Regions from separate parts of the Paenibacillus sp. IITD108 genome, predicted to be linked through region 2. Evidence: predicted binding sites of a transcription regulator. Region 2 holds the regulator's gene; each other region holds the start of a gene.
What was found. The regulator Rex, encoded in region 2, represses fermentation and respiration genes when NADH is low (regulators of the CRP and FNR family bind a similar motif). The targets are predictions, from matches to a motif close to TTGTGAAATATTTCACAA.
Positions count from the first base shown of each region.

Region 1: V1L65_RS16540 (DoxX family membrane protein) is a predicted target of Rex. The motif match lies at 5,899-5,916, and genes of this name have one in related genera.
Region 3: nadA (quinolinate synthase NadA) is a predicted target of Rex. The motif match lies at 2,795-2,812, and genes of this name have one in related genera.
Region 4: V1L65_RS15395 (DUF1641 domain-containing protein) is a predicted target of Rex. The motif match lies at 3,752-3,769, and genes of this name have one in related genera.

Region 1 is NZ_JAZHCT010000018.1:34,661-42,874, reverse strand. Features, by position in the region: gene V1L65_RS16565 (NCS2 family permease) at 1-1,262, shown strand, start outside; gene V1L65_RS16560 (sodium-dependent transporter) at 1,458-2,816, shown strand; gene V1L65_RS16555 (transcriptional regulator) at 3,312-3,962, opposite strand; gene V1L65_RS16550 (SDR family NAD(P)-dependent oxidoreductase) at 4,220-5,191, opposite strand; gene V1L65_RS16545 (TetR/AcrR family transcriptional regulator) at 5,188-5,799, opposite strand; gene V1L65_RS16540 (DoxX family membrane protein) at 5,978-6,535, shown strand; gene V1L65_RS16535 (alpha/beta hydrolase family protein) at 6,748-7,857, shown strand; gene V1L65_RS16530 (LamB/YcsF family protein) at 8,206-8,214, shown strand, end outside.
Region 2 is NZ_JAZHCT010000007.1:140,981-149,194, reverse strand. Features, by position in the region: gene V1L65_RS08630 (hypothetical protein) at 1-328, opposite strand, end outside; gene V1L65_RS08625 (cell wall elongation regulator TseB-like domain-containing protein) at 571-1,089, opposite strand; gene V1L65_RS08620 (amidohydrolase) at 1,089-2,357, opposite strand; gene V1L65_RS08615 (redox-sensing transcriptional repressor Rex) at 2,377-3,033, opposite strand; gene dinG (ATP-dependent DNA helicase DinG) at 3,033-5,897, opposite strand; gene V1L65_RS08605 (hypothetical protein) at 5,912-6,619, opposite strand; gene panD (aspartate 1-decarboxylase) at 6,720-7,103, opposite strand; gene panC (pantoate--beta-alanine ligase) at 7,096-7,983, opposite strand; gene panB (3-methyl-2-oxobutanoate hydroxymethyltransferase) at 7,980-8,214, opposite strand, start outside.
Region 3 is NZ_JAZHCT010000031.1:13,010-21,223, reverse strand. Features, by position in the region: gene hpt (hypoxanthine phosphoribosyltransferase) at 1-454, shown strand, start outside; gene ftsH (ATP-dependent zinc metalloprotease FtsH) at 554-2,560, shown strand; gene nadA (quinolinate synthase NadA) at 2,877-3,815, shown strand; gene nadB (L-aspartate oxidase) at 3,849-5,462, shown strand; gene nadC (carboxylating nicotinate-nucleotide diphosphorylase) at 5,455-6,339, shown strand; gene V1L65_RS22000 (type III pantothenate kinase) at 6,336-7,106, shown strand; gene hslO (Hsp33 family molecular chaperone HslO) at 7,109-8,011, shown strand; gene V1L65_RS21990 (peptidylprolyl isomerase) at 8,029-8,214, shown strand, end outside.
Region 4 is NZ_JAZHCT010000016.1:68,329-76,542, reverse strand. Features, by position in the region: gene V1L65_RS15405 (ABC transporter ATP-binding protein) at 1-806, shown strand, start outside; gene V1L65_RS15400 (NAD(P)/FAD-dependent oxidoreductase) at 1,915-3,093, opposite strand; gene V1L65_RS15395 (DUF1641 domain-containing protein) at 3,121-3,564, opposite strand; gene V1L65_RS15390 (glycoside hydrolase family 2 protein) at 4,034-5,821, opposite strand; gene V1L65_RS15385 (hypothetical protein) at 5,838-7,013, opposite strand; gene V1L65_RS15380 (carbohydrate ABC transporter permease) at 7,010-7,816, opposite strand; gene V1L65_RS15375 (carbohydrate ABC transporter permease) at 7,820-8,214, opposite strand, start outside.

The DNA of each region.
Region 1 (8,214 bases), on a different contig from region 2:
TGGAACCTGCTGGTCTTAACTGGACAGGCGTATTTCTGGCGACGGCGCTAGCTGCAGGTATTTTCTCAATCGCAATGGGCTTGTTCGTTAACTTTCCGGTAGCTCTTGCACCAGGTATGGGTCTGAATGCTTATTTTGCATCGGTCATTCTTGCATCGGCTGCAACGGATACACCGATTTCTCCTGCTATGGGTCTTACGGCAGTATTTATTTCCGGTATTATTTTCTTTATCCTGACGGTTACACAAATTCGTCAGATGCTGATCGTAGCTGTTCCTGACAGCTTGAAGCATGCGATTACAGTTGGTATCGGTTTGTTTATCTCGGTTATCGGCTTGAAAAACAGCGGTCTTATGACTATTAACGTTGAATCTATCAAGCCTATTGAGCCAGGTAAGTTTACACCGCTTCTAGGTTTTGAATCGGTTATTGGAATCGGAAGCTTTACGGATCCAACGATGCTTTACACAATTCTTGCTTTGTTCCTGATTGCTATTCTAATGGTGCTTCGAGTTCCAGGCGCGTTGTTGTTTGGTATTCTAGGTACTACAATTATTGCAATTATAGGCGGACATGTAGATGTGAAAGCAGCTTTTGAAGGACAAACTTGGGTACCAGATTTCAGCACAATGAACGTAGCTCATTTTGACTTCGCAGGTGTGTTTGAAGTTGGTCTTATTACAGTAGTTCTTACGTTTACTTTCGTAGAGCTATTCGATACATTCGGTACACTCATCGGTACAGCTAACCGTGCCGGTATTATGAAAGACAAAGAAAAAGGCAAAAAACGCGTTGGTAAAGCGATGCTTGTTGACGCGATCGGCGTAAGCGGCGGTGCTGTTCTAGGTACAAGTACAGTAACAGCTTTCGTTGAAAGCTCCGCTGGTATTGCACAAGGCGGACGCTCTGGTCTGACTGCGGTTACTACTGGAATTTGCTTCTTGCTAGCGATCTTCTTGTCGCCGCTTGTTGCGCTTGTTCCAGGTGCTGCTACATCCGCTGCATTGATTATCGTTGGCGTGTTGATGATGCAGTCTGTTAAAGAAATTGATTTCCAAGACATGGTGCACGCTATTCCAGCTTTCTTTACGCTAGCGTTCATGGCATTTACTTACAGCATTGCAAACGGTATTTCTTTCGGTATCGTTGCTTATGTAGTACTTGCTGCGGTTGCTAATTTGTCTGGCAAAGGCAAATATCAAATCCACTGGATTATGTGGGTGCTTGCAATCCTTATTATTGGCAGATACGTATTTATGTAATTTCGCAAAAAAAAGCAGCGCTGGGCCGGCGCTGCTTTTTTTGTTCAAATCTGATCGTTTTCGGCTTTTGTCCATTTATTTGCTCTAGCTGGTGAAAAGTCACCCATTAATAGACAGGTAGCCCAAAATAGCAAATCGATATATAATGGTGGAAGTCATAAGCTAGAATATTACTGAAAGCTTGGAGCCGTGAGTATGATCAAACAAAAACAACAAAGTACCCTTCAGCTAAACCAAAAGACGGAGCGCTTTTCGTCTGTTGGCTTTATTTTTGCAGCGATAGGCAGTTCAGTCGGCCTGGGAAATATGTGGAAGTTCCCTTATATTACTGGTGAAAACGGCGGAGCGGCCTTTTTTCTATTATTTGTAGTGTGCTTGATAGTTATTGGATTGCCTGTACTGTTAGCAGAGCTTGCCATAGGCCGAAGCGGCCGAGGGAGCGCGGCAACTGCGTTTGTACGGGCTGGCGGCGGACGTGCCTGGAAAGGTGCCGGATTGCTGCAAGTGCTGGCGCCATTTTTAATCTTAACCTTTTATATTGTTGTTACAGGCTGGACGCTTCATTATGCGTTGTGGGCATTTAATGGCAATTTATTTAAAAGCTCAGATTTTGCCTATCAATTCAGCACATTTACTTCAGGTTACCTGCCAATCGTATGGCAATTCATCTCCATTGTTATAACTGGCGGCGTTGTCATTTTGGGGGTAGCTAAAGGCATTGAAAAGTTTAATAAAATTCTTATTCCGGGCTTGGTTGCATTGCTCGTTATATTAATGGTCAGGGCGGTTACGCTTCCAAACGCGAACAAAGGGGTTTCCTTTTTCCTTAACCCTGATTTCTCACAGCTGTCTGCGGAATCGGCTTTAGTTGCGTTAGGGCATGCCTTCTTCTCGCTATCGCTGGGAATGGGGATTTTATTAACCTATGGTTCATATGTCCGTAAGGAGCAGTCGCTCGGAACAGCAACACTCGCTATTGCAGCAGGCGATTTGGTTTATGCCTTTATCGCCGGCTTAATTATTTTCCCAACGACGTTTTCTTTCGGCATAGCGCCCGATCAAGGGCCATCGCTAGTCTTTGTTGCTTTGCCTGCTGCGTTTTCGGCTATGCCGTTTGGCGCCATGTTCGGAGGATTGTTCTTTATTTTGCTGGCATTTGCCGCATTAACTTCTGCAGTATCCGTGCTGGAGGTGCCAGTTTCTTATGTAATGGAACGTTTTAGCTGGAGCCGGCCGAAATCTGTTATTGCAGTATGTGCTATTATTTTTGTGCTTGGCGTTCCTTCGGCGTTATCCTTTGGTGCAGTGCCAGGCTTTGTTATTGGCGGTAAGTCAGTGTTTGATTGGGTCGATTTCATTACTTCGAATGTAATGCTTCCGGTAGGCGGTTTGGCGGTAATTGTTTTTGCGGGCTATCGCTGGAAGAGAGCGGCCGAAGCGACCGGGCTTCAAGCTGGCTGGTTCAAACTATGGCTGTTTATGATACGCTATATCGCGCCAGTGCTAATGGTTCTAGTATTGCTGCATACGACAGGCATACTTTCTTTTGAGTAATAAGCAGATAAAAGCAGATAAAAGCATGAAAGCAGATAAAAGCAGATAAATCGATATGCTAGGGTGCGTATCTATTAAACAAGCAGATATATAACTAAGCCAGGATGGTTCTTGAAACGTATCCTGGTTTTTTTGCGGATGAGTTTGCGTAACGTGCGAATTGCGAACGAGTGACCGCCAGAAGTACGCGAACGTACACAGTGACCTGATGCAAAAAGGCTGTTAGTACCGTCAGTACCGTCAGAAGAACGCAAACGCCGCAAGTAACGAATACCTGGACAGCGATCCGCTATTGAGCCGAAATCCCCTCATTTGCTCGTTAAAAGTGACACACGTTCCGCTATTGTACGAAAACTAACCCAAAAACGGACCTGAAATGGGCCGATAACGGAACCAGTGTCCGCGAAACACCACAAATAGTGTTTTTAAGGCAAATAGCGGAACCAGTGACCGCCAAATATAATCAAACGTTAGCTCAGCCCCCACTAAACGCCATTATTGCAAACGTAGCTTGTAACTTCTAATTCTTTGTTTACCACTTGCACTTTCCAACAATCCAACCTCAACTAGTCTACTAAGAACGCGTCGTGCTGTCCGATCAGACACTCGTAAATGTGCAGCTAGCTCTATTGGTGTAATAGGCCGCAACAAACGGCGAGTAAAGCGGACAGTTTCAGCTTCCAGCCAATTTAATTGGTTCGATACATCGATTGAAATAAATTTCCCAATAAAGGCAAGCACCATCTGCTGACATTGCTTTGGCTCATCGATAATGGATAAATAGGCGATAGGCAAAAAAGTCCAGCCATCAAGTGCAAGCAAGCTATGGCGGCGACATAAGTCTTTAAATCTGCGTACATCAAGATCCCTTGCATGAGGACCGTAGCCTTGAATTTCTATTCCGCCTTTAGCTCCAGCTGGCATGTAGGCCAAGTCAATATAACGGTATCCATTGCTAAAATCACGTATTTCCCACTCAGGATAAAGATCATTAAAGTTACCGATAGCAGGAAACCAGACCATGCGGAGAAACTCAATAGTACCATGGCCAAGCCCTTTTTCCAGAAGCTCTCGTCTACGTGGATTTTTATCAATGTTAATATTCGACTGCAGCCATTGCAAATAGTACTCCTCAAATTTGGACATCATCTTAACCTCCGATTTTTATTTTAGAAAATACAAAAAGCCACTTCACAAGGGAACACCTATTAAGGCAGTCCTTTTGAGAAGCGGCGTTTTCTTTACGACCATATCCATTTGTTACGAATTATTAAAATTATAGCTGGTTTGTAGGAAAGAGACAACTAGCGAATTGAAAATGATTTTGACGACGAAGCAGACAATGCGTATACGAACTGACTGTGCGCCTTCACGAACGGAATTCGACGAATGACCGTAACCCGCTACCGTGCCAAACATACTTCATTACACAGTCTCCACAGCTGATCCGTCCGACCGCTATCTAAAGCATAACTCGGATAATGATTGGATCCGACAATATACTTGATTCTTTCGGTAAGCTTTACATTGAGCTCTGCAGGCTGAATAATACCCAGTTTATCATTAAACAGCTGTCCGCTCATCTCTTTGAACTTAGCGTTGCTGCATATTTCATAATAGTTATTCGCCATGGCATCGGGCAACGGAAATATCAGGTTTTGCATATGGGCTGCTAATTTCCAAAGACCGCTTAGATTTCTTAACGTACGTTTTGACATACGCACGCCGGATATTTGCAGCGCATTAACTTTGATGCCATACGGTTTCCATTCTTCCGCCATTTTGCGAGTAAGCATGAATAAAGCCATTTTGGAGTCACCATACATTTTGTAGGAGTTGTAAGGGCGGGCTTGAGAAGCGTCACTATTAGTGTTTGCGATTAAATTCCATTCAATGGAGCGCTTCGGATCAAAGAAGTGTTTAATATTGGTGCTGCAAGCATGAAGCACTCGTGCGTCATCGGATTTTTGCAGAAGGTCGAGCAGCAGATGAGTCAATAAAAAAGGGCCGAATGTGTTTGCTGCAAAAGTCAGCTCGATCCCGTCAACGCTGCCTTGCCATTGGCGCTGGCCATGCTTAAAATGTGCCGCATTATGAATAATGCAGTCGATATGATCATAATGTTCACGTAGACGCTCATTGAATTGGTGAATGGATGCAAAGGAGGAGACATCGAGCTGAAGTAAGCTAACGTGAGTTGATTTTGTTTGCTCCATGATTTCATGCATGACAGCAGCGCTCGACAATGTATCCCGGCAGGCCATAACGACATGCCAGCCATTGCTGGCGAATTGGATGGCTGCTGCTTTTCCAATGCCGGAGTTTGCTCCTGTAATAATAACAATCTTATTGGCCCTGCCAAACTCATCTCTCATAGCGGCCCTCCATATTGTTGTATTAGCTGCTCGATAGTTTTTTCATTTTGCACATGAGCAGCGACGATCAAGTCGATCGCTGTACTATTAAGCAAAGCGGCAAGCTGAGCTTCATCCTCAAAGGCGTCAGGCAGCTGATTGCTTGCGGCCATCACGGAAATGCCTGTATGAAAAAGCTTCATTTTCAACAAGATTAGCTCCAGCCGTTCGTCTGATAAGCGGCTGAAAATCGGATCGCTTCGCATATGCTCAATTAAAAAGCCGCCGCTGCTATGCTGCTGTTTCAATAAAGGATGTTTGGAGTTAATAAGTTCTAGAAACAGCACGCTGTACTTCTTGGCAAATAACAGGCTGGCCATGCCGATGTCCTTGAATGGATCGCCGGATTGCTGCTCCTGCAGTATTTGTTTGCTGATCATAAGCGTCTTTTCGATTACAGCTTCAAGCAATTCCTCAGTGTCTTTAAAATTTACATAAATAGGGGCAATGGAGCTCCCCAGCTTCGCTGCAACGCTGCGTATAGTAATGCCTGCAAAGCCCTCTGAGGAAGCAATGTCGAAGGCAGCATCAATAATTTGTTCTTTTGTAAACTTTGTTTTCGGCGCCATTAAGCTTCCATCCTTTTACTAATATCATTCGATATATATCATTTTATATTTAATATTATAAGTGTTGTGTAAAGTTATGTAAATAGTATAATTGTACTTGTGTGACATTTATCACATCACCCTAAAATTTGCCACAGTATAATGAAACCAAGACCACAAGTTACGGAGGTAATCATTTATGAACAAAGAAATTAATATCCCAGAGAATCCGGTATCGCGATTTCTATTCAGCAGCACGAGAGCAGGTCTAATCTGGCTGGTAGTACGTTTGTATCTCGGATATGCATGGATTACAGCAGGCTGGAAAAAAGTTAATTCTGATGCCTGGACAGGGGATAATGCCGGTGCGGCACTAAAAGGCTTCTTGGGAGGCGCTATTGCAAAATCGCAAGAAGGCGGAGATGTAACTGGCTGGTATGCATCTTTCCTTGAAAATTTTGTTATACCAAATGCAAAAGTATTCAGTTATATGGTTGCTTTTGGCGAATTGCTAGTAGGTTTGGGACTTATCTTAGGTCTTCTAACAGGGATTGCAGCATTTTTCGGAGCACTTATGAACGTCAGCTTCTTGTTCGCAGGTACACTAAGCACAAATCCTTTATTGTTTATTCTTGCAACTTGGCTAGTTCTAGCTTGGAAAAACGCAGGCTGGTACGGACTTGACCGCTGGGCGCTTCCGCTGCTTGGGACACCTTGGACGAGGGATAAAAATAAAAAAGATGAAATATCAGCTTAACCTGACTATCAAAACGTGCATCAGTCGCATTGGCGATTGCTGCACGTTTTTTTATTGCAGAAAAAAGCATAGCATCACAAATGGAGGTTATTATTCTGCGGCACTTATGTTATGTTTACAAGGACGATAGTTATGGCGGATGATCATAGCACTTCGTTGCTTCTATGATTCACCGATTTTTTTCAATGCTGAAATGGGTTGGGAGGATAAGCATGAATCAAAGACTGAAGCAATTGCCTAATATTTTGTTGAATGCTGGAGGCGGAATAGTCAGCAACAAAGATGAATGGGCGCAGAAACGCAGAAAGGAATTAGTCGAGCTTTTTCGTACGCATGTGTATGGCAGGACTCCTGTTCGCCGTCCGGAATCGATGCGTATAGCGGTAAAAGCGGAAGATCTGATGATGGACGGATTAGCTGTACGTAAAAAAATAGAAATTCAATATGAAGGGCCAGGCGGCACAGGTAAGCTCCCGTTTGTCTTGTTTATTCCTGCTAAGGCAGACAAGCCTGTTCCTGCGTTTGTTCTTATTAATAATCGGGGTACAGCCGTTGCGGATCCCGATCGCAAGCAATTAAGCGGCTTTTGGCCGGCCGAGCTGTTGATTGAGCGAGAATATGCAGCCGCTGTTTTTCAAGTAGAGGATGTAGACCCGGATGTGCATGATGAATTTCGCAACGGTGTGCATGGCTTGTTCGACCCGCCGCTGGATAAGCGGCCAGGCGATGCATGGGGCACGATAGCGGCGTGGGCATGGGGAGCATCTCGCGTGATGGATGCGCTGGAGGAGGAAGCGGCTATTGATGCGAGCCGAATTGCTTTAGCCGGTCATTCCCGCGGCGGAAAAACAGCTTTATGGGCCGGCGCCGAGGACGAGCGCTTCGCAATGGTCGTAAGCAATAATTCTGGCTGCACCGGAGCGGCGCTGTCCAGAGGCAAGCAGGGAGAACGAATTAGCCATATCAACGCTTCCTTTCCTCATTGGTTTGCCGAAAATTATAAGCAGTACAATGATCGCGAGGATGAGCTTCCAGTTGACCAGCATATGCTGCTAGGACTTATCGCTCCTCGCCTGCTCTATGTATCCAGCGCAACCGAGGATAGCTGGGCAGACCCTGAATCAGAATTTTTATCACTTATTGCAGTACAGCCGATTTACAAATTGCACGGCTATGATGGGATAGGCGCGGAAACTATGCCTGCTGCTGAAACCCCTATTAGCAGTGAGAGGCTAGGTTATCATCTACGAACAGGGGATCACGATTTAACAGAATATGATTGGCGCTGCTTTATCGATTTTGCCGACGCCAATCTCATTTAGAATAGACAACAAGCCAATGGCTCCAATACAGGCGGCTGTTGGCTTGTTGCTGTTTTAGCAAGGATGACGAGTCGAGTTTTTTCGATTAATATAAGGGTAGTCAGGAAAGCTATCGTTTCATTATGGACAACTATTTATAACCAATAAGAAGGGGCAACGGAGAGCAAGCTTGGGACTGGAGAAGCGGCAGCGTCCGCCTTTGTAGGCCAATTTTAACCTTTATAGGTTTTATGTAATATAAAAAATTGGAATACAACAGCGGTCGGAAGCCCAACTTGATCGTAGTAGCCTTCTATCTTATGTAACCTTATTCATAATGAATCGATAAAGCGAAAGGAGCGAGGCTGGTTGAAAACG
Region 2 (8,214 bases):
CCGATTGCCAAATGCCTTCAAGCTGAGCATTAGCTTCGGAATCGATTTGAAGCTTTAGCGTTCTATTGCCTATTACACGTTCTCCATTATGTGCAATCGTTTCATACACTTCTCTTAAATTAGCGGTAGGTGCAAGCTCAACATTAATTTCAATCCAATCACTATCGCGCTTCGGCTTGTCCGCATGAACAATACCCTGCACATCTTTTATCGCCTGCTCAAGCGGAGCTTGAACGGCTACTTGTTGGTAAATTGCCCAGCCGCCAAATAAGACCACAGCTGTCGCTAAAGCCGTGAGGAGAATTGGTTTAAATTTCAAATTAGACATTATGGCATCCTCCTGCTGTATATTAAATTTCGTATTTCTTAAATATAAGAAAGTATAAGTTTTTATACCTTATATCTGTCCTTATATTTCATCGGTAAACGCGCCAGTCCGAAGGACGGCGAAACCGTTTATCCTTGTATCACTTTTTCTATACGAAAGTATATCATATATATCAGCAGAAATGATGTTGTAAATACAGGAAAACGGAACATTACTGTTCCGTTTTCACTGCCCGTGTCGCTTTAACGTTCCGTTTTGTTAAGCATTTGATATTCGTCAATAAATTGTCCATCTGTCGCACGATAAAATGCATAATAGTATCGATTGTCTTTTTTCAATTGGACTTCCCATATGAGCTGGCCTTCCATAAAGCCTAGCTGTATTTTTTTTATAGCCGCCTCATCCGTCTGCTGCAGTTTACTTTTTATTTCATCTTCATTAAGCAATTCGGCGGAGCTTATTACAAACGGATCAATCTGCCTCCGTATAACTACCGTTAGCAATTGTTGATCTTCCGTCGTGCCGCTGACGATCCAGCTCGCTTCATCCCAAATGTACTTATGAATGGATTGAATTTCCGTAATCTCAGTCTGCTCCATTACTTTATGAATAGCGGCTTCTTTCTCTTGCCACAGCGGCTGCTGAATAGCTCTATAATATAAAACACAGCTTATAATAAGCGCAGCAACTGCGATTATTGTAACAATCAGCCAGCGCTTAGGATTCATGAGCGGCGGACGTTTTTTTTCGATAACTCTCATTATTGGCTGATCATGCGCTTGAAGCTGGCTTCCGCTTCAAACTTGATTTTTTCTTCATCCAACAGCAAGCATTCGCGATTGCGTACCAATTGTTTGCCGTCTATCCAAACGTGAAGCACATCCTTGCCAGATGCAGAGTAAACAAGATGGGACACAATATCCGTCATAGGATAAAAATGAGCTTGATCGATATTCAAAGCAATAAAATCTGCCTTCTTGCCTGCTTCCAGGCTGCCGATTTGCTCGTCCTTCCATAATGAACGTGCTCCGTATATAGTGCCAAGCTTCAATGCCTCGCTAGCCGGAATAACCGTCGGGTCATAGGATACACCTTTGTGAAGCAAAGCTGCAAAGCGGATTTCTTCAAACAGATCCAGATTATTATTGCTTGCCGGACCATCTGTGCCGAGCGACACACGCATGCCCGCTTTAAGCAATTGCGGCAATCTGGCTACACCGCTTGCAAGCTTCAAATTGCTGATCGGATTATGGGAAATCGCAACATCACGCGCGGCAAGCAAAGCAATTTCTTCATCGGTAAGATGAACGGCATGAGCAAGTAAAGTTGGGCAAGAAAAAAAGCCTAAACGATCCAAATGCTCAACTGGTCTAGCGCCGTAATCTTTAACGTTTTGCTCTACCTCTGCAATCGACTCTGACATATGAGTATGTAGGGGCAGGTTATAATCGCGCGCCGCCTGTACAAATTGCTCAATATAAGCTGGAGGGCAAGTATAAGGCGCGTGCGGGGCCAGCATCGTTGAGATTCTGCCACCTGCTTTACCATTCCAATCGCGTGCGAAGGAGATGGCGTTTTGCAGCTTCTGCTTTTGCTCTTCTTCCGAGCAAAGCCCGATTACGCCTCTTGTCAGCATACCGCGCATGCCAGAGTATTCAGTAATTTCGGCAACTAACTCCATACGATCATACATATCTACAAATGTAGTCGTACCGCTTAGCAGCATTTCTACTTGCGCAAGCGCCGCTCCATTTTTAGTATCCTCAGCCGTATACTTCGCTTCCATTGGCCACATTTTTTCCGACAGCCACACCTGCAAATTCTGGTCATCAGAAAAGCCGCGCAGCAGCGTCATTGGCGTATGTCCATGAGTATTGATCAGCCCAGGCATAAAAGCTTGCTTCGCACCGCTAATTTGCTCTACATTTTGTTCAAGCAAATGCTGTGGCGGTTCTGCTTCGCCGATATAAGTAATGACATCATTAGTTACAACCATATGACCTTTAACTACCGGCTGCTCATCGTTCATCGTTACAAATAGACCGTCTTTAATCCAAATTTGACCCACTCTCTTCAACTTCCTCTCGGTTTAAATAATAGGCAAGGCTAAGCAGCTCTTTTGTAAAATCCGCATGGTGGATTCTTACCTCTTCAGGAACACGCAAAACGGTAGGGGCAAAATTAAGTATGCCCTCTACGCCTGCATCAATAAATTGATTAGCTACATTTTGCGCTTCCGGGGCTGGAACTGTAATAATGCCTATGCGAATTTCCTGTTCATCGATAGTTGCCTTCAGCTCATCCATTGGCTTCACAATCAAATGATTTATTTTTGTCCCTACCTTAGCAGGATGGATATCAAAAACAGCGGTTATTTTCATATTGTCCTTGGAGTACTGATTATAATTGCAAAGCGCATGTCCAAGGTTACCGGCTCCTACTAATGCAACATTTATAATTTGATCCACTTTTAAAATTTGGCGGATTTTCTCACTTAAATAGGTAACATCATATCCTATCCCCTTGCGGCCAAAATCACCAAAGTAGGCAAGATCCTTGCGTATTTGAGCAGGATTCAAATCAAGCTTAATCCCTAAATCCTGTGAAGAAATAGTTTGCACTTCATGATACTGCAATTCATTGAGCACTTGCAAATAAATCGGAAGGCGTTTGACAACCGCTTCGGATATTTTGGCTTGCTTCATTATTCTACCTCCACTTGAGCGGGATTGAGCCATTCTCTCATGCGTACAATCATTTGATCGGCATGCATCGTTTCAATTTTTGGTCCTGGCAGCGAGTACAAAAAGTGCTTTCCATAATAAGTCTCTATAACACGTGTATCATAAATAATAACGATACCTTTATCTTGTGCTGAACGGACTAATCTGCCAAAGCCTTGCTTAAATCTGATTACGGCCTGAGGAATAGACAGCTTCATAAAAGGATTTTGCTTTTTGCGCAGCAACAGCTCCGCCTTCGCTTCCGCTAATGGATGATTCGGCGGCTGAAAGGGCAATCTTACAATTGCCAGACAAACAAGTGCATCGCCAGGAATGTCCACTCCTTCCCAAAAGCTGCTTGTTCCTAATAACACTGTCATAGGATGCTGCAAAAACCGCCTTGTCAGCTTCGTCCTGTTACTGCTGTCCATTCCTTGTCCCAGCACGGTAATGTCGGTACCGGCCAGCAACTCCTTCAATGGTTCATAGGTCATTTTGAGCATCCGGTAGGATGTAAACAAAATAAGCATTCGACCTTTCGTTTCTACGGCAGCGGCAGCAAGCGACTGCGCTAATTTTTCAATATACTTGTCGCTGACCGATGCCCCTTTCAATACCGGAAAATCTCTAGGAATAACGACCAGCGCTTGCTCCCTGTAATTAAATGGAGATGGCAATAGAACCGTTTTTAAACGACCCTGCTCCTCGTATCCTGATAATCCGAGCTGTTCAGCTGCATACTGGAAAGATTTTTGAACGGTTAAAGTAGCAGAAGTTAGTACAATACTATCTTTAACATCAAAAAAATGCTTTTGCAATTGCTCGCTGACATCTACTGGTGCAGCATATAATTGCACAGATCGAAACCGGTAAACAGGATTTGCTTCTATCCAATAGACAGAATCATTTTTTTCTAGCTTGACAAATATTCTAAGCTCATCCTTAATTCGCGTCAAATCACGCATAGCTCCATTAATATCAACTGCTAAAGCTTGGGATTGGCTTTCCTCTGCTCTTTCTTTTATATCATTGAGCATTTTATCAACCGTTGTAATTATACTGTTCAGCTCGATATGAACATTTGATTCTGCAGCAGCTATCGCTTCCCATTGCTTCGGCAACTCTTGGCTGGAAATCCGATACACAACTCCGCCTGTATCTGCATTGTCCTCTGAGCCATTTGACGTAAGCTGAAACATAAGCTCATACAAGGCATCCCATTGATCCTTAATCTCCTGCAGTTGGGGAATGACTGCATCAATCGTCTCTATCCAGGCCTCTTTATGGTCATCCACTTCTTCGTTCAAGCTGGAGCGAAGTGATAGCAGCATGCCAGTACGTGAATCCTTATATAATCTTGTGGTGATTTGAGGCAATTGCAAGTAAGCAATTTGAATGCCAAGATGCTTGCCGGCTACATCCTCGACATGATGCGCTTCATCTACGATAAGATGGCGGTAAGAAGGCAGCAAGCGATGATCGGCATGTATATCTGTAAACAGCATGGAGTGATTCGTTATGCAAACATCGGCTATGCTAGATTCATGCTTGGCCCGATGATAGAAGCAGCGCTTAAACCATGGACAGGCTCTGTTCAGACAAGAGTCAGCATCGCTGGAAACGGCTGACCAGTACTCTGCGCCGCGATTGCTCAAATTCAATTCTTCGTAGTCACCGGTTTCTGTCTCATTCAGCCAGACGACCATCTGAGCTCTCGTCAGCATATCATCATTCGTGCTGATTGGCTCCATACCGTTAACTTTAGCTTCAAATTTGCGCAGACATAAGTAATTTCCCCTGCCTTTAAAAATCGATGCCTTGAACGGAAACGGGAGCACTTCTGTTAATAAAGGAATGTCGCGATGACGCAGCTGCTCCTGCAAGTTGATTGTATGTGTACTTACGACAACTTTCGCTTCTTTGCGAATGCTATAATATAAGCTCGGGATTAAATAACCTAGTGATTTTCCTGTTCCAGTTCCTGCTTCAATTAATAAATGCTCGTCATTGCTGAGCGCATTGTAAACATGATGGAACATTTCTACTTGGGCAGTCCTTTCCTCATATTGAGGAAATTTTTGCTTAAAATTATGCTGGATCATATCCAAATATTGCTCAAAGCTTAATTGGCTTATATCCAAATCAGCAGCAGCCTCTTCGCGCGGCGGCTTTTCCTCTGTCCATTCCCGGGCGCGCAATGCAAATTGGCGATAATAATCATATTCGGCAGAGTCCAAAGCTGTTTCACTTGATACAAGCTGCTCTGTCTGCTGTATGAGCCAGCCAAAATCACTGCCGGCATCTATTAAGACAGATAGCCGCTGCAAAGTAAGCAGCGGCATCTGGCGCAGTTTTTTCATCATTTCGATAAAAATTAATGCAGTAGCCATTGCGTCACTGTCTGCACGATGCTGCTGCTCATGTGATACTTCAAATAGCTGTGCAACAACTCCAAGCTGATAAGAGGATATGGAAGGATATAATACGCGCAGCATTTCAATCGTGTCAAGCCTGCGGCCTACAAAAGGCAAATAGCCGCATTGGTCTAAAGCTCTGTTGAGAAATCCTGCATCGAAAGCCGCATTATGAGCGACAAGAACAGCATCATCCAACAGCGGAATCACATTTAGAATAACGTCATCAAGCATTGGCGCATCAGCAACAATTGCTTCATCAATGCCGGTCAATGAAGTTATAAATGCGGGAATTTCTACAGAAGGCTTTACGAACGAATTGTAAGTTTCCACAACCTTCAATTGTTCATCAACGATTACTGCAGCTATTTGTATGATTTCATCTTCTATTCCATGACCTGTCGTTTCCAGATCGATTACAGCATACTTCATTCATCCCTATCCTCTCACAAACAGCACAACTCCGTGCTCCCAAAATATAAAGAAAGCTGCTTCGGCTGGCTTAGACATGCTTCAAGATTATTTAATGAGTGCGCAAACTGCGGATAAACATCATAAGCTTTCCTGAAAAACTGCTCGGCAAGTGATAAATTTCGTTCAATCGCTTGTATGCAGCCTAGTGCATTATATCCCAGTGCAAGCCACTTTGGATAATCAGTCAGTACAATAAGCAACTGGAATTGTCGCTGTGCCTCATGCCATTGCTGCATATGCATCATGCTCATGCCCAAAAATAATCGGGCCATATTGCTCTCCGGGGCCAATCGGATCACTTGGCTGAATTGATCGGCAGCTTCTGAAAACATAAATAAATTATAATAGCCCTTGCCCTTATGAAGCGCACTTTCAGCATCCCAAGTCAATGTGCTGTTTGTTTGGCTAAATTGATAATCCTGAGCTATCTGATTTGCAGAAATCGACGATGAAACAGTATCGCTTTTTGATGACTGCTGCATATGCTCATCCATTTCTACAGCTTGGCAGCTATTTTGCGATTCGGCAAAGCAGGTCCATTTTTCCTCAAATTGCAGCCATTGCTCGATGCATAAATCACTTGCATGCTTCAGCTCAAGCAGCTGCTGATGGAACTCGTCCTTTTGTATTTCATTGGCACAAGGGTACTGCTCAATAATATGATCCAGCATCTCGTTCATCGTTGAAAACATATGTTGAAAAATGACGCATCCCGCCTTTGCAAATGAACTAAGGAGTTGATACGTACATTCTCTGTCGTTCAGGATGTTTTCATACTCATCAGACAATTGTAGAATGCGGTTCTGTGCCCATTATTTGAACGGGCTTATTGTTTTCACCGAGTATAACTACAGTCGGATTATAGTTCCGGGCTGCTTCCTCCGTCATCATTGCGTATGAAATAATAATAACCTGGTCACCCGGCTGAACCAATCGTGCTGCCGCGCCATTTAAACAAATAACACCAGAACCTCTTTCTCCAACTATAACATAGGTTTCCAGTCTTGCTCCATTATTGTTGTTCACAATCTGCACTTTTTCATTTTCCAAAATATTGGCAGCCTCCATCAGAGCTGCATCAATCGTTATGCTGCCAACATAGTTAAGATTTGCTTCCGTTACTGTGGCACGGTGCAGCTTGGACTTCATCATCGTTCTATACATGGGTCATCACCTCCACAGGCACTAATAAACTATTGTCAATCAATCTTGTTTTCCCAAAATATACAGCTACCGCGAGCAGCAGCTCCTTGTCATTGTCTGACAGCTTTTGAGTTAAATCGATTTGCTCTAGCTCAGGATAGGCGAGCAATTGCACATAGTCAATTTTCGCCAATGGTTCTTTATTAATTCTGGCTGTAACTTTTTGCAATAATAATTGTCCTGTAGCTGCACCATCCTGCTCATACAGTTCAGTCGCCATTCGCATAGCCTGCGACAAGGCGACCGCCTGAATACGCTGTTCTGCTGTCAGATACACGTTTCTGGAGCTCAATGCAAGCCCGTCAGGCTCTCTTACAATCGGGCATTTTACAATTTCCACATCCATATTCAAGTCATGGACAAGCTGCTCGATAACGGCTACCTGCTGCGCATCCTTCATGCCAAAATAGGCTCTGCTTGGATTCACGATGTGAAACAGCTTGCTTACGACTAATCCAACGCCATCAAAATGCCCTGGTCTGGATGCTCCGCACAGCTGATCTGTAATTTGTGCAATCTTGATTGAAGTAAGCGGCTTTTTAGGATACATTTCCTCCACTGACGGCAAAAAGACAAGATCAACGCCGCAGGCAGCAGCAAGCTCAATATCTCTTTCCTCATTACGCGGATAACGGTCCAAATCTTCATTCGGACCAAATTGCATCGGATTGACAAATATACTAAGCACAACAATTTGATTTTGTTCTCTTGCAGCACGCATCAAACTTGCATGACCTTCATGCAAAAAACCCATTGTAGGCACAAAGCCTACTGTTTTATCCGATTCACGCAAATCGTTTAAATGTGACTTTAAATCTTTTATTGTTCGGCATATCATCATGACTCGCTCGTCCCCTTCTGCTTGGCATCCCCATCAATATTTCCATATAATGCAGCTGGCGCCTCAGCCGCAGGCTGAAAGGCATGCTCTTCTGCAGGGTATGCTTTGCTCTTCACATCAGAAACGTATTGTTCTATAGCAAGCTTGATCGTAGTACCGACATCAGCATAGGTTTTTACAAATTTTTTAGGGATATAAGGCGATGAATATTGGATCAGATCATGATAAACA
Region 3 (8,214 bases), on a different contig from region 2:
TTTCAACGGGCGTAATCCGCTCGTTATTTGTGTTCTCAAAGGTGCCTTTATTTTTATGTCTGATCTTGTTAAATCTATTTCTGTGCCGCTTGAAATTGATTTTATGGCGGTATCAAGCTACGGTCAATCTACAAAATCATCCGGCGTAGTAAAAATTATTAAGGATTTGGATGTGTCTGTAGAAGGACGAGATGTCATTATTGTCGAAGATATCATTGACAGCGGCCTAACGCTTAGCTATTTAATTGATGTGCTAGAGCGTCGCAATGCCAGATCGGTAACTGTAGCCGCTCTGTTTGACAAGCCTGCCCGCCGTACGGTGGATCTGGAGCCTGATTACAAAGGCTTTACTTTGCCAGATGAGTTTGTAGTCGGCTACGGCTTAGACTTTGCAGAGAAATACCGTAACCTTCCATACATCGGTATATTAAAGCCGGAAGTTTACGAAAAATAATCGATGCATTACCGTACATGTTCATCCGAAACAGCCTCTATTGTTATGGAAAGTCATGCTATGGTAGAATATTTAAAGGCGTCTGAGAGGAGGTAGGGGATGAATCGGATCATCCGAAATACTGGTTTTTATTTGATCATCTTTTTGGTTACCGTAGGAATATTTCAAGTTCTAAGCGGACAGGGTGATTCTTCTGCTCCGTTGCGATATGATGAGCTGAAAAATGCTGTTGAATCAGGCAATGTCGCAGAACTAACGGTGAAATTTGAGAATCAGACTTATTATGTTGAGGGTAAATATAAACAGAAGCCATCAGGGGTGGACAGCGAGAAGTTTACGTCTAGAGTTGGGGTTGAAGCTGGCGAGAAAATTATGGAATGGGAAGATCAGTACCAGTTCCAGGTCAACTATAAGGAAATGGACCGCCCAAGCTTCTGGCTAACGTTCCTAACCTCTATCATTCCGTTTATTTTGATTTTTGTTTTATTCTTCTTCCTGATGAATCAAGCACAGGGCGGCGGCGGCAAGGTGATGAACTTTGGCAAGAGCCGTGCGCGCTTGTATAACGAAGAGAAGAAACGTGTTACATTTGAGGATGTAGCAGGAGCGGATGAAGAGAAGCAAGAGCTTGTAGAAGTAGTTGACTTCCTTAAAGACCCGCGCAAATTCAATTTAGTTGGCGCTCGCATACCTAAAGGGGTACTGCTTGTAGGTCCTCCTGGTACAGGTAAAACATTGCTGGCGCGCGCAGTTGCAGGCGAGGCAGGGGTGCCGTTCTTCAGCATCTCCGGTTCTGATTTTGTTGAAATGTTTGTTGGTGTCGGTGCTTCTCGTGTTCGCGACTTGTTCGAGAATGCCAAGAAGAATGCGCCATGTATTATATTTATCGATGAGATTGATGCTGTAGGCCGTCAGCGCGGCGCAGGTCTTGGCGGCGGCCATGATGAGCGCGAGCAGACGCTTAACCAATTGCTTGTCGAGATGGATGGTTTCGGCGCGAACGAAGGTATTATTATCGTAGCGGCAACAAACCGTCCGGACATTTTGGACCCGGCATTGCTGCGTCCAGGCCGCTTTGACCGTCAAATTACGGTTGACCGTCCTGACGTGAAGGGCCGCGAAGCGGTATTGAAGGTACATGCCCGCAACAAACCGCTTGATGGTGACGTGAAGCTCGATGTAATTGCTAAGCGTACAACAGGCTTTAGCGGCGCAGACCTCGAAAATCTGCTGAATGAAGCAGCGCTTCTAGCTGCAAGACGCAACAAGAAGGATATCGCAATGGTTGAGGTTGACGATGCGATTGACCGCATTATTGTAGGTACAGAAAAGAAGAGCCGTGTCATCAGCGACCGCGAGAAGCGTATCGTTGCGTATCATGAGGCGGGTCATACGATTGCAGGATTTTTCTTGGAGCATGCGGATATGGTTCATAAAGTTACTATTATCCCGCGTGGACGCGCAGGCGGATACGTAATCATGCTACCGAAGGAAGATCGCATGCTTGTAACGAAGCAGGAGCTGCTTGATAAGGTTACTGGCTTGCTGGCTGGCCGGGTAGCTGAGGAAATATTTATCGGTGAAATTGGCACAGGAGCATACAGCGACTTCAAGCAAGCTACAGGCATCGTTCGCAGCATGATTATGGAATATGGTATGAGCGACAAGCTTGGCCCTATGCAATTCGGAAGCTCACAAGGCCAAGTATTCCTTGGACGCGATATCGGCCATGAGCAGAATTATTCCGATCAAATTGCATACGAAATTGACCAAGAAATGCAAACGATTATTAACGAATGTTATGATCGTGCGAGAAAGCTTCTTCAAGAGAAAAGCAAAGAAATGCATCTCATTGCAAATACATTGCTTTCTGAAGAAACACTTGAGATGGATCAAATTAAATCACTTATCGAGAACGGTACACTTACTAGTGAGGCAACTGAAGGTGCTTCCAGTGAAAGTCCGGCAGTATCAACTGCTGAACCGATTATCGATGAGATTGGAGATGTTAAGGTTCGTATCCAGCCTCGTGATGGGGAAGATCAGCCAGCGCCTCCGAGTCAAGATGGACAACGTGATCCTTCTGATGATCCTGACAAACAATAATAGGATTAAGAAGGCCTCCGATATACGGGGGTCTTCTTTTTTATGTAATATTTGGGAATCGAAAGCGAATTCGGCCCCTCTCTTAGGCACTGTGGAAAAGAAATATTAATTGTGTCGAAAAAATGACCTCACATCCATTGACAGACTACGCAGGCAAGTGTACATTAAGTTTTAATCCAATTATTTTGAAAACTTCACATGAGTAAATGATTACAGGTCAGCGGCTTGGTGACTTTGTGCAACTTTTCACAAGGTCGCTGCTTGAATAACGGAACGGGATAAAGTCTCGTCCTTCATACAGAGGAGAGGGTCTATTGTGGAAGCATTGGCAATGGAGCGAAAAGCAGAACAAAATCGTGAATTAACGGAGCGTTTGCTTCAGCTGAAAAAAGAGCGGAATGCCATTATTCTTGCTCACTATTACCAACGTGATGAAATTCAAGCAGTAGCTGATTTTCGTGGTGATTCCTTTTTGCTAGCTCAAAAAGCTGCAGAAACGGATGCGGATGTTATCGTATTTTGTGGTGTGCATTTCATGGGGGAGAGCGCCAAGATTCTTGCTCCTAATAAGACGGTTATTATTCCAGATGAGCGAGCGGGCTGCCCTATGGCGGATATGGTTAACGTCGATGGCCTGCGTAAGCTTAAGGCTCAGCATCCAAATGCCAAGGTCGTCACGTATATTAATTCATCTGCAGAAATTAAGGCCGAAACAGACATTTGCTGCACATCTGCCAATGCAGTTAAAGTAGTGAACTCTGTTGAAAGCGATGAAATCATTTGGGTGCCTGATAAAAACCTTGGTCATTATGTCCAGCAAAATACGGACAAAAAAATGATTATTTGGGAAGGCTATTGCAACACTCACGATATGCTTACCGTTAAAGATGTAGAAGAGATGAAAGTGAAATATCCAAATGCACAGTTCGTCGTGCATCCAGAATGCCGTCCGGAAGTTGTAGCACTCGGTGATTTTGTGGGCAGTACAACAGCTATTCTGAAATATTGCAAGGAATCGGATGCTAAGGAGTTTATTGTAGGTACGGAGGATGGAACAGGCTATCAGCTGCGCCTTGACAGCCCTGACAAGACATTCCACTTTGCTTCAAAATATTTGGTATGTCCGAATATGAAGGTCAATAATCTCAAAAAGCTTGTAAAATGCTTAGAGACAATGCAGCCTCAAATTTATGTGCCGCCTCACATTGCGGACCAAGCAAGACAATCCTTGGAGCGCATGCTGCTAGTCAAATAGCAGCCATTCCCATTCGTACCTGGAGGAATAAATATGATTCCTAGATATTTAACAGACACCGAACTGGAAAAGCTGCCAGTTGTGGATAAGGATGTAATTGTAATAGGGGCCGGCATTGCCGGTCTTTTTACCGCTATAAGAGCGAGCGAGCAGCATTCCGTACTCATGATTACTAAAAAATCATTAATGGACAGCAACACACGCTATGCCCAAGGCGGAATTGCCGCTGTTATTTCGGCTGAGGATTCCCCGGAGTACCATTTGCAGGATACGCTCATTGCAGGCGCAGGACTATGTTCTGAAGAAGCCGTTGATGTATTGGTGCATGAAGGACCGAAAGGTGTTCGCAGCCTTGTCAATATGGGAACCCAGTTTGATTTGGAAAATGGCGAATTTGCTTTGACGAAGGAAGGCGCGCATAGCCAGCGCCGGATTTTACACGCTAACGGGGATGCAACCGGCTTCGAGATTGTGCGTGCGCTTTCGCAGACGGCAATGGCCAACTCAAACATTGAAGTATGGGATGATCATTTTGTGATCGATCTTGTAACTGAAGATAATGAGTGCTGCGGGGCGATTGTGCAAAAGGAAGATGGCAGCAGGCTGTTTGTGCGCGGCAAAGCGACCATATTATGCTCCGGCGGGGCAGGACAATTATATCGTTACACAACAAATCCAGAGGTGGCTACTGGCGATGGCGTTGCCATGGCTTATAGAGCTGGCGCGTATATACAGGATGCAGAGTTTATTCAATTTCATCCGACGGCGCTTTGCTATCCTGGAGCTCCTCGCTTTCTTATTTCAGAAGCTGTTCGCGGGGAAGGCGCTATTCTGCGCAATATAAAAGGCGAGCGGTTTATGGAACGCTACCATGAGCTATTGGAGCTTGCGCCGCGTGATATTGTGGCGAGGGCGATCGTAACCGAAATGGAGCTTACCAAATCGACATTTGTTTATTTGGATATTACACATGAATCGGAAGCGATGATCAAGCACCGTTTTCCAACTATTTATGAGTATTGCTTAAAGTACGGCTTGGATTTAACGTCGGATTGGATACCTGTAGCACCTGCCATGCATTATATGATGGGCGGGGTGAAAACCGATCTTAATGGCGAAACTAATATTAAGCGACTATTTGCTTGCGGGGAAGTATCATCGACCGGTGTTCATGGCGCCAACCGGCTTGCCAGCAATTCGTTATCAGAAGCGATTGTGTTTGGCAGAAGAATTGTAAAGCGCATAAATGAGCTTCCTGCTCTCACTTCAGCGTCGCGCAGCACGATTTCCTTAAATCGAACAAGTCCGTCCATGCAACCGGTGGTAGAACGTAGACTAAAGCTGCAGAAGGTGATGGTCAGATATGTTGGATTAATGCGCAGCAAGCAAGGGCTGGAAAAAGGAATCGAAGAGCTGAAGCGTCAGCTGCCTATTTTTTATTCCTTGTTATCGGAACGTGAGGAATATGAGTTTGCTAATCTGTTGACCTGCGCGCTGCTAACTGCCCAATCGGCATTGCATAGAGAGGAAAGCAGAGGCGCCCATTATCGAGAGGATTTTCCGAATCGGGATGATGTGCGCTGGAGAAAACATTCGGTGCTGCATCGCGAGCATGGGATGACCGAGGAGCGAATTGAATATGTTTAATACACTGACTAATGGTTATAATACGGAGCTTCGCAATCAAATTCGCTGCTGGCTGGCGGAAGATGTTGGCAGCGGAGATATTACGACGCAATCAACAATCCCGGCAGGCTCGCAATCCAAGGCTGTCATCCATGCCAAGGAAGCCGGCATTATAGCAGGCGTTTCAATCGCCCAGCTCGTTTTTGAAATGGTTGATGACAGCTTGAAATTCCAACCGTTCGTTCAGGATGGTATGGAGGTTGCCAAGGGGACTATTATCGCAGAAGTGGAAGGCAGCACACACAGCCTGCTGACAGGCGAGCGGCTTGCCTTGAACCTTATGCAGAGACTGTCCGGCATTGCAACCAAAACAAGAGCTTATGTGAATGAGCTGCAAGGCCTCCCTGTAAGGCTGGTGGATACTAGAAAAACGACGCCGGGCCATCGCAGCTTGGAGAAATATGCTGTCCGAGTAGGCGGCGGCGCTAACCATCGCTTTGGACTGTATGATGCGGTTATGATTAAGGATAATCATATTAAAGGAGCAGGCGGCATTACAGCTGCTGTTCAAGCTGCCCGCCGGCAAATTCCGCATACGATGAAGATTGAAGTGGAAGCGGAGTCCATGGAGCAAGTAGAAGAAGCGGCAGCATGCGGCGCTGACATTATTATGCTGGACAATATGAGCCCTGAGAATATGAAGGAAGCAGTTGCTTATATTAAACAAAAGGCGCCTCATATTATCGTAGAAGCATCGGGCGGCGTAACGCTGTCGACGATTTATGCTATTGCACAAAGCGGCGTCGATGTTATATCGGTAGGAAATTTAACGTATTCTTTCCAATCGCTTGATATTAGCTTGGATCTAAACGAGAAGAAAGGTGGAGCCGCTAGATGATTCTGGTTCTTGATGTAGGCAATACGAATATCGTTGTAGGAATATACAATGGTAAAGAATTATTGCAGCACTGGCGGCTCAGCACGAATCGTTCAGCAACTGTAGATGAATACGGCATGACCATTCATAATTTATTTCAGTATGCCGGCGTTGATTTGAAACAGCTGGAGGGTGTTATTATTTCCTCAGTTGTGCCGCCATTAATGCCGACTCTTGAGCGCCTATGCCACAAATATTTGGGCATGCCGCCGATGATTGTCGGTCCAGGCGTAAAGACGGGTCTAAACATCCGATATGAAAACCCGCGCGAGGTCGGAGCAGACCGTATTGTAACTTCGGTAGCAGGCATTGTGAAGTATGGGGCGCCTCTTATCGTTATAGATTTCGGAACAGCAACAACATTCGATTTCATCGATGCAAGTGGAGATTATTTGGGCGGAGCTATTGTTCCGGGCATCGGCATATCTACAGAGGCGCTATACCAGCGCGCTGCTAAGCTTCCCCGTATCGAGCTTGTCAAGCCGAAGAGTGTAATAGGCCGCAATCCAGTCACATCGATGCAAGCAGGTATTATATATGGCTATGCAGGGCAGGTTGATGGTATAGTTAATCGCATAAAAGCAGAATTTAAAGTAACTCCGCGCGTTGTTGCTACAGGCGGCATGGCTGAGCTTATTGCCGGAGAATCAGAAACAATTTCGCTAGTAGACCCTCTTTTGACGTTGGAAGGTCTTCGTATCATATATGAACGCAATCGGGAGGGATAGGAATGACAGAGCAGTTGAATGATATTCTTGTGCGCGGCACGGCATGGGATGGCAAAATCCGCGTGTTTGCGGCACGTACGACGAAGCTGGTTGAGCTTTTGCGTCAGCAGCATGATACTTATCCTACAGCTACCGCAGCGTTCGGACGCACTTTGACGGCAGGCGCCATTATGGGCGCTATGCTTAAAGGACAAGAGAAGCTGACTATTCAAGTTAAGGGCGACGGTCCTATCGGTCAAATCGTGGTTGATGCCAACGCTGATGGCGAAGTGCGCGGATATGTATCGCATCCTCATGTGCAGCTGGCCAGTAATGACAAAGGGAAGCTTGATGTCGCTGGAGCTGTAGGCCGCACGGGACATATACATGTCATTAAAGATTTGGGCATGAAGGAGCCATACAAAGGAAGCATTCCGATTATTTCAGGCGAGCTGGGCGAGGATTTTACTTATTATTTTGCAGTGTCTGAGCAAACGCCGTCAGCTGTAGGGCTCGGTGTATTAGTTGATACAGACAACTCTGTCATCCATTCAGGAGGCTTTATCGTGCAGCTGCTTCCCGGCTTGACCGATGAGGAAATAACCCGTCTCGAAAATGCAATCGGCACACTGCCTCCAGTAACGGCTTTACTAGATCAGGGAGAGACGCCGGAAAGCTTGCTGCGCTGGATTGTGGGTGATGATCTGGTTATTCATGACACGATGGATATTACCTTTAAGTGCTTGTGCTCCTTAGAAAGAGTGGAGCAAACATTAATCAGCCTAGGCGAAAGCGAAATGCAGCAAATTATTGAAGAGGACGGAAAAGCGGAGGTCGTTTGCCAGTTCTGCAATACGGCTTACAAATTAGATCGAAATCAGCTTGAGAATTTGCTCGATCAGGCCAAACCGAAGCCGATACAATAACCGGAGGCGCAGGTGTAATGAAGAAATTCGAGTTGCTGAAAGTTGTAGTGATCGTACAAGCTATTTGTATGATCGCACTCACAGGATTTGTAATTGTCAAGCTGTGGCCTGTTCAGCCGACCGATTCAGGAGAGCAAATAGAACCTGTACCTCAGGACAAGATAGAAGATACTGGAGAAGAGAAGCAGAAGATTATCGCGTCC
Region 4 (8,214 bases), on a different contig from region 2:
TAAAAGCAGGCGAAACGCTTGGCGTAGTCGGTGAATCAGGCAGCGGCAAATCTACAACGGGACGAGCTATTCTCAGACTGAACGAAGCAACAGGCGGTGAGGTGCTGTACAAAGGCATTCCGCTTCAGCAGCTTAACCGTTCAGAAATGAAGGTCATGCGCAGACATATGGGCATGATTTTTCAGGATCCGTATGCTTCCCTTAATCCAAGACAGCGGATTGTCGACATTATCGGAGAAGCGCTCGATGTTCATAAATTAGCAGGCAGCAAGCAGGAACGCCAGCGCAGAGTCGAGGAACTGCTCGAGATGGTAGGGCTAAATGCTTCCCATGCGCTCAGATACCCGCATGAATTTTCCGGCGGACAGCGCCAGCGGATCGGCATCGCTAGAACATTGGCGGTCGAGCCGGAATTCATCGTCTGCGACGAGCCTCTCTCCGCATTGGACGTATCGATCCAGGCGCAAATCGTGAAGCTGCTGGAGGACCTGCAGCAAAAGCTCGGCCTCACCTATCTGTTTATCGCTCATGACCTGTCGATGGTTAAGCATATAAGCGATCGAGTGGCAGTCATGTATAAAGGAAAAATTGTCGAGCTGGCTGAGAGCGAGGAGCTGTATGCCAACCCGATCCACCCTTATACCAAATCGCTGCTTGCAGCGATTCCAATTCCTGACCCTAAAGTTGAAGCGAAGAAAAAACTTGTGCCGCTGAAAGACAACTCGCATCCAGATCCTTACGGGCTGGAGCAGTCCAGCTTCGTTCAGGTTAACGAAGGACATTGGGTAGCAATGGCTGCTAACTGATATTGGATGCTGCCGGGTCTCTAGCGCGGTATCGGGTGCAGTATCTGGTGACATCCAGGCGCTATATCTAGTGATACCTGAGGCGCTGTATTCTGGTGGTACCTGAGGCGCTGTATTCTGGTGGTACCTAGGCGACGCTGTACTCTGGTGGTACTTAGGCGCTATATCAAGTGGTACCTAGACGCGTATCTGGTGGTACCTAGGCGCTGCATCTGGTGATACCTAGGCGCGTATCTGGTGGTACCTAGATTCTGTATCTGGTGATACCTGGGCGCGTATCTAGTGGTACCTAGGTGCTGTATCTGGTCGCTGATTGCTCAGATGCTCTGGACCTACTGCGTATTGGACACGCGCAGTGTTCAGACTCTCGCCAAGTTCTAACGAAGCTCAGAAGCGCTATTTCATCGAAATTAGCCCTTTTGAAATTGTAACGAATCCTGTTTACGCTATCTGTGAACAAACCATCGTTTCAGCCGTCTTAGAGCACCAATAAGATCGTATATCTACGTTAGATTTTAAAAAGATGCTTTTTAGGCCAAATAGCGCTTCCAGGATTCGTTAGAGTTTTTGCTAACCAGCAAAACTTCAAAGAGCCCCATTCTTTTGAATGGGGCTCTTCCTATCGCTAAGCCTCATGAGTGCTAACGTATCCTTTCTCACCTGACTTCATCTGACTTCACCTAACTCTACTTCACTTGGCTACATTTCATGCACTTTGATTTACGAATCCCAATCTTGCTCTCCGTTATCTTTTCTTTTGCTTACCAAATGTTGCTCACAATGAATGGACGTGGTCACTCATTCCGTTATTTGCCTAAAAACAGCCATTTTCTTTATTTCGCGGTCACTCATTCCGCTATACGTCTCCAAATGGAGCATTTTCTGCGATTTAAGGATCAATAACGGAACGTCTGTCACTTTGCCACCTGAAAACTGTGATTTTGGGCGTAATAACGGAACGACTGTCCATCTAGCGAAGTTGTCGGTTCCTTGGAGAAAGGGCAACAAACAATATGTGCACCACATGTGCTTATCCATACTTTCTTACGACTCTCAAAAAAACAAAAAGCCCCATTCTTTTGAATGGGGCTTTTCTTATCATTTAATATTAATAAACCAAAGAGAACAAACCGTTCACATGCGACAAGTAACGAACATTACTTGCTTCCTTCATTAGAGAAGCAGGAACGCCTTTCAAACGAAGCTGGCTTGCGCCAACTGTACCGATTGCATCCTTGCGTCCCAAGCTTGCCAATACGCCGGAATTTACAAATTCAAAGGACTTCATAGGAATACCTTTGTAGTTAGCATATAGGTTGTAGCCGATCGCCTCGCCCATTTGCCATGCGATTTGCGCACTTGGCGGATAAGGGCGTCCTTCTGGACCAAATACAACAGCATTATCGCCAGCAAGGAATACGTCTGCATGAGATGTCGATTGTAAAAATTCGTTCACTGTTGCACGGCCGCGATTCACTTCAATGCCGCAGTCTGCAACGACAGGGTTTCCAGTTACGCCGCCTGTCCATACGAATGTATTCGTATCGATCGAGCTTCCGTCCTTCAGCATAACCTTTGTGCCTTGTACTTCTGTTACCGCAACACCCATAATTAGGTTAACACCGCGGTTTTGAAGGCTTGCTTTTGCACGCTCCAATAGCTCAGCCGGGAAGCCAGCAAGAATTGTTGGACCTGCTTCGATATTGTAAAGCTTGATTTCACTGCGATTAATGCCTTTTGCTTCGCACCATTCCTGCAGCTTGTCAGCAATTTCTCCGGTCAATTCAATACCAGTCAAGCCGCCGCCGCCAACAACGATCGCAGCATCCTTCTCGTCCTTCGACTTCGCATAAGCATCCAAACGAGCTTGTATATGTGCATAAACACGCTTAGCTTCGTCAACTGATTTCAGGGTCATGCTGTTTTCTTCCAGACCAGGTATGCCGAAAAATGCTGTCTCGCCGCCAAGTGCTACGACAAGCTTATCATACCCAAGGTTTCCGCTTCTAGACAGCTGAACTTTCTTATTGTCTGGATCAATTTTGTCTACATTGTCAATAATTACGTTAATCGATTTATTTTTGAGCAGCTTATCAAGCGGCAGTGCAACGTTTTTCTCATCCAGGCCATTTACCGCCAAACGATGAAGCTCAGTTACGATTTGATGATAAGGAACACGATTCACAAGCGTAATTGACGCCTCTTCAGCTGAAAAATGTTTACGGGCAGTAAGTGCGCTTAGCAATCCGCCGTATCCGCCACCTAAAATTAAAATCTGTTCAGACATGCTAATCCTCCGTTCTAGTTTAAATGCTTATGAATTGGCGTTTTGCTTGCGCTCGGACAATACATCCAAAAACTTTTGCGCAAAACGGAATGCAGATTGTACTTGCGGATCCTTCATCATTTTCAACAGTCCAAAAAGACCGATCGTCGCCGCCGCATCCGCCTGTGCTCTGTCATTTGCTTCTATCGCTGCAGAAGCGATTCCTTTTGCCGTTTCTTGAACCGGCTTAACGAACTCGCCAACGCCATGAATCATGTCGTTTACCAAAACCTTGTCGTTAGCTACTGTAACAGCAACATCGTAGACTTTGGTCAGCATTGTAACCATTTCTGCCAGCTTCGGCAAATTTTCTACCAATACATTAAGCGAACTTTGAACTTCCGGCTTCAACAATTGCTCTAGCACATCCAGTTCACGTACAGATACTGATTCCGTACTGCTCTCAGGTTGTTTTGTTTCTGTTTCGACCATTCGAATTGCAGCCTCCCTAAATTTAGCGTACTGTATGCAGTCAAGCTTGTTAAAATCATATTTAACAGCTACTCAAGGTGAAACGGCTGTCCCCATCTTTTGGCGATCGCGCGTTTCATTCCGGAGAAATATAAGATCAGGTATAAGCAGGAAACTTATATTTTCTTATATTTTGAAATAGCTGAGATTGTGAATTTTTTCACAACTCGCAAACTGTAACAGCCCGTTTACTACTATATGTTTATAGTATGCCTTTTTCTCAAAATGTTCAATTCCTATTTTCAAGAATTTTATTATTTTCTGTCGAATCAATGATATTTATCATTTCGCCGAACGTTGGACAGAATCGTTTATCAATAAAAATATAGAAACAGACGTAAGTTGAACTCTTATGCGTTGCTTCTTTTCAAAAAAAGACCTCGCACCTATAGGCGCAAGGCAAGGGTTTTTAGATTACTGCTAACAAATTCTAACGTTCATGAGCGCTCTTTCTTGGCGCCAGATTAATTTCTTTTATAGTGGCCAAATCAATTTTAGGCTTGCGGTCTTCAGTGAGCAGCCCATTAACCTCCTGCTGAACATCCGAGACCTGGGTATAACAGTAGCCGACGACATAGTCCAGATCCTTAATTGCTTGTGTAATCGAGCGGAATCTTTCAATAAAGGCTTCGTCAGACGCAACCTGATTGCCGTATCCCCAGCCTGTTTCGCTCTTGAAGGCAATACCGCCAAATTCGCTAATCATAATTGGCTGCCCGCGATATTCATAACCCTGCGCCATTGCATATTTCCAATTGGAAAAGGCGATTTCATTATTGACGATCACTTGCTTATCCGCATAGCGGCGGCTTAACACTTCGCCCGACTCCTCATAATCGTGCAGTGTAATAATATCGGACACCGTATGCTCCCAGCCGTCATTAACAACGACTGGACGATAAGGATCGATCGACTTGGTCAAATGATAGATTGCTTCCGTAAATTTTTGCTGCTTCACATCGGCAAATATATTGGCCACACCCCATGACTCGTTGAACGGAACCCACGTCACGATACACGGATGGTTATAATGCTGCTGTACGATATCCAGCCATTCTCTAGTAAATCTATCAACCGCTTCATCATTGAATTCATAGGTAGCCGCTGCCTCAGACCATACTAACAATCCCAGTACATCGCACCAGTACAGGAAGCGCGCATCTTCTATTTTTTGATGCTTGCGCACGCCGTTATAGCCCATTGCCATAATGTTGCGAATATCATCGAGAATCGCTTCCTCCGAAGGCGGAGTCAAATGGCTGTCCTGCCAATAGCCTTGGTCGAGAATAAGCCGCTGATAATATGCGTGATTATTGAGCAGCACCTTGCCGTGCTGAATCGATATTTTGCGAAGTCCAAAATAGGAGTGCACACGGTCCAGCTCCTGATCGCCAGCTCTCAGGATGAATTCAACTTCATACAGCTTAGGATTTTCCGGGCTCCAGCGTTCGACTTTCCACTCGCGCTTCTCACTTAGCAAGCTCACACTCGCCGACAGGCTGCTGCGATCCGCAGCCATCGTTATTTCCTTGATGATCTCGTCGTCCATGGAAACAATCGTAGTCAGCTGTAAAGCTGCGTTGGACGAATCATGGCCAGCTAGCGCATATTCAAAATGAACAGCGTTATCGTCTAGTTGAGGCGTAATCTTAACCCGCGATACAAACTGCTTGCTCAAATATTCCAGCCACACGGACTGCCATATTCCTGTCGTTTGGACATACCAGCAGCCAAAGTTATCCTTTCTCCAGCGCTGCTTGCCGCGCGGCTGCGTGCAGCTGTCGCTGTCCTCTGCTTTTACAACAATGATGTTGTCATCTCCGGCATGCAAATAGGACGTAATATCGAAGGAGAAAGCGGAATAGCCTCCTTCATGCCTGCCTGCAAAAACACCGTTGATCCATACTTTAGCGATATAATCTACAGCTTGAAAATGAAGCTCCACCCGCTTTGCAAGCTGCTCCTCCGTTGCCGCCACCTTTTTTTGATACCAGACATAGGGATGAAACTTCTCTTCGCCTATACCGCTTGCTTTTGTTTCGTAAACAAACGGCACTTGTATCGTATGTGCAGGCGCAAAGCCAGCCTGCCAGCCTTCACTTTCCCCTTTATTATCATCATCAAATGCAAAATCCCAAGCGCCGTTCAAATCAAGCCAAGCCTTGCGCACATATTGTGGACGCGGATAGTCCTTGCGATAGTGATCCTTCAATGCCATTGCAGCTCACCTTACCTTAGGTTGTTGTTTTGGTTAGTCCATGCTTTGCCGTTTTTTTGGCGATGATCCAAATTCCAAATCCAGAGAACGCCAGCAACAATACGGTCATTATAAAACCTTCGAGAGGACTAAACAGCAAATCCCCATGTCTGCTCTTGAGTGAAAATATAAGCAAATTGCTCATAATCAAAAACCAGAGCACATTGCGCCCCATCGCTTCGATTGGCGCGCTAACCATCATATAACGACCCACATACCGAGCGATCAAATAGTAGAGATACAATAAAAATGCTGCACCTATAATCCACCAAATGGAAGGAGGGAAACGCTCCGGCAGCGCATCCTCCTGCAGCCATCTCCATACAAATAAACCAGTGGCGGCAGCTGCTGCTGTCAGCACACGCCAGTCCCAGCCTATCCGATACCTGGCAAACAGCATACCTGTCAAATAGTAAGGAAAATACTGCAGAACAGGAAAGGAAGCAAAATCTCTCGTACCAACAAGTGGTCCCAGTTGAGTAACATGGATTGAGCCGTATGGCATCCAGGTTGCGGCTAGCAAGGCAGCAGCAGTCAGCAGCGCTATCCGCCGCCGCTCAACCAGCCATTTCAGAGGCTTAAATAAGATCAGTCCTACTAGGGTTAAATAAGTAAAAGAAATCAAAAACTCCGACCAGCCCGGCATATCATCAAGCAGAATAATCGGCTTCAATGTCGACCAGCTTATCGCTCGCCCGTCAATATATATTCGATAAGCCAAGCCAGACATGTAAAAGGCTATAAGTGTCTTTAACGCGGCTACAGCCATGCGCGGGGCGGCACGCTGCAGCGGCTTGCTGTAATAAGCCAGCTGCGAGGCATAACCAAAACTAAACACGAAGCCCGAGAAAGTAATTAAATTCATTGCTTCAATCCAATAGGACGCACTCGCAAACAGCTGTGTATCGCTAAAAAATTGCAGGACATGACAGTACACCATACCAAGCACCAGCATACCTTTGAAAATATCAATTGCCTGATCACGCTGAGGTGCACTTTGAGACAATCCACCTGCCTTTCCCATTTGAGGCATATCTAGCTCTGATACGTTTACCTTCTCATCCGGTATCGCGTTTCTATCCGCTGCGATCGCCTGGTCCTCCAGCAAATAACCTATCCCCTCATCAGCAGCGGCATGCCGAAGCGCGCTCATCCTTTTATCCCCGACAGACTTATTCCTTTAATGATTTGACGTTCAAATATTAGGAACACGACGACAATCGGAAGCGAGGCAACTGTATTAATAACCATCGGCTTCACATAATCTTCTGTAAATTGATCCATCAAAGTCGGGATTCCCATTGGCAGTGTAAACAGGTTATCATCGGTCACCGACAGGAATGGCCACAAGAAATTGTTCCAGGAGCCAATAAACGTTAAGATTGCCATTGAGGCCAGCGCCGGTCTGGTAAGCGGCAGCATCATGCTCCAAAAAATACGCGTAGTGCCGCCGCCATCCATTTGCACGCTCTCCAGCAATTCATTCGGAACCCCGTCAAAAAAGCTTTTGAGCACAATAATAGCAATAGGCGATGCGAGTGCAGGAAGCACAAGACCGGAATAAGAATTAAGAATATCCATATCCTTCGCGACCTGATAGAGAGGAATAAGCGTCGCCTCGCCAGGAATTAACAGTCCGGACAGTACAAACAAAAACATAAAGGATTTGTAACGAAACGGTATTTTGGATAAAACAAAGCCTGCCATTGCTGCAATCAAAATCGTAAACAGTGTAACGAGCGCCGCTACAAACAAGCTGTTCCAGGACCATAACACAAGCTTCGTGCCCGTTATAACCTCATCATAAACTGCCAGCGAATATGGGGGGGTGAACCAGTCTATGACGGTTACGATTTTCATGCCTTCTTTTTTTATTGACACGACAAGCATCCAAATAAGCGGAATAACAAACAGAGCAGCGAAGCCAATAGACACGATACGATACAGCCATTTCACCGATCAGCTCGCCTCCTTCCGATTGTTAACCCAATATTGCACCGCCGACATCGCCAGCAAAATAAAGAACAGTACATAAGACATCGCTGCAGCATAGCCGAGATCATTATGCCTAAAGCCAGTTTGCCAAATATATTGGATAACTGGACGCGTCTGGTCGAGCGGCCCCCCGCCGGTCATAATGTAAATTTGCATAAACACTTTGAAGGAAGCGATAATTTGCAGCATAATGATCGTCCGTGTAATAGGCCCCAGCAGCGGCAGCGTAATGCGCCAGAATACTTGACTGTCGCCCGCCCCATCGAGGCGGGCAGCCTCATAAACATCATCAGAAATATTTTGCATTGCCGATAAATAAAGAATGAAGTTAAATCCTACTGTCCACCAAAGCGTTAACA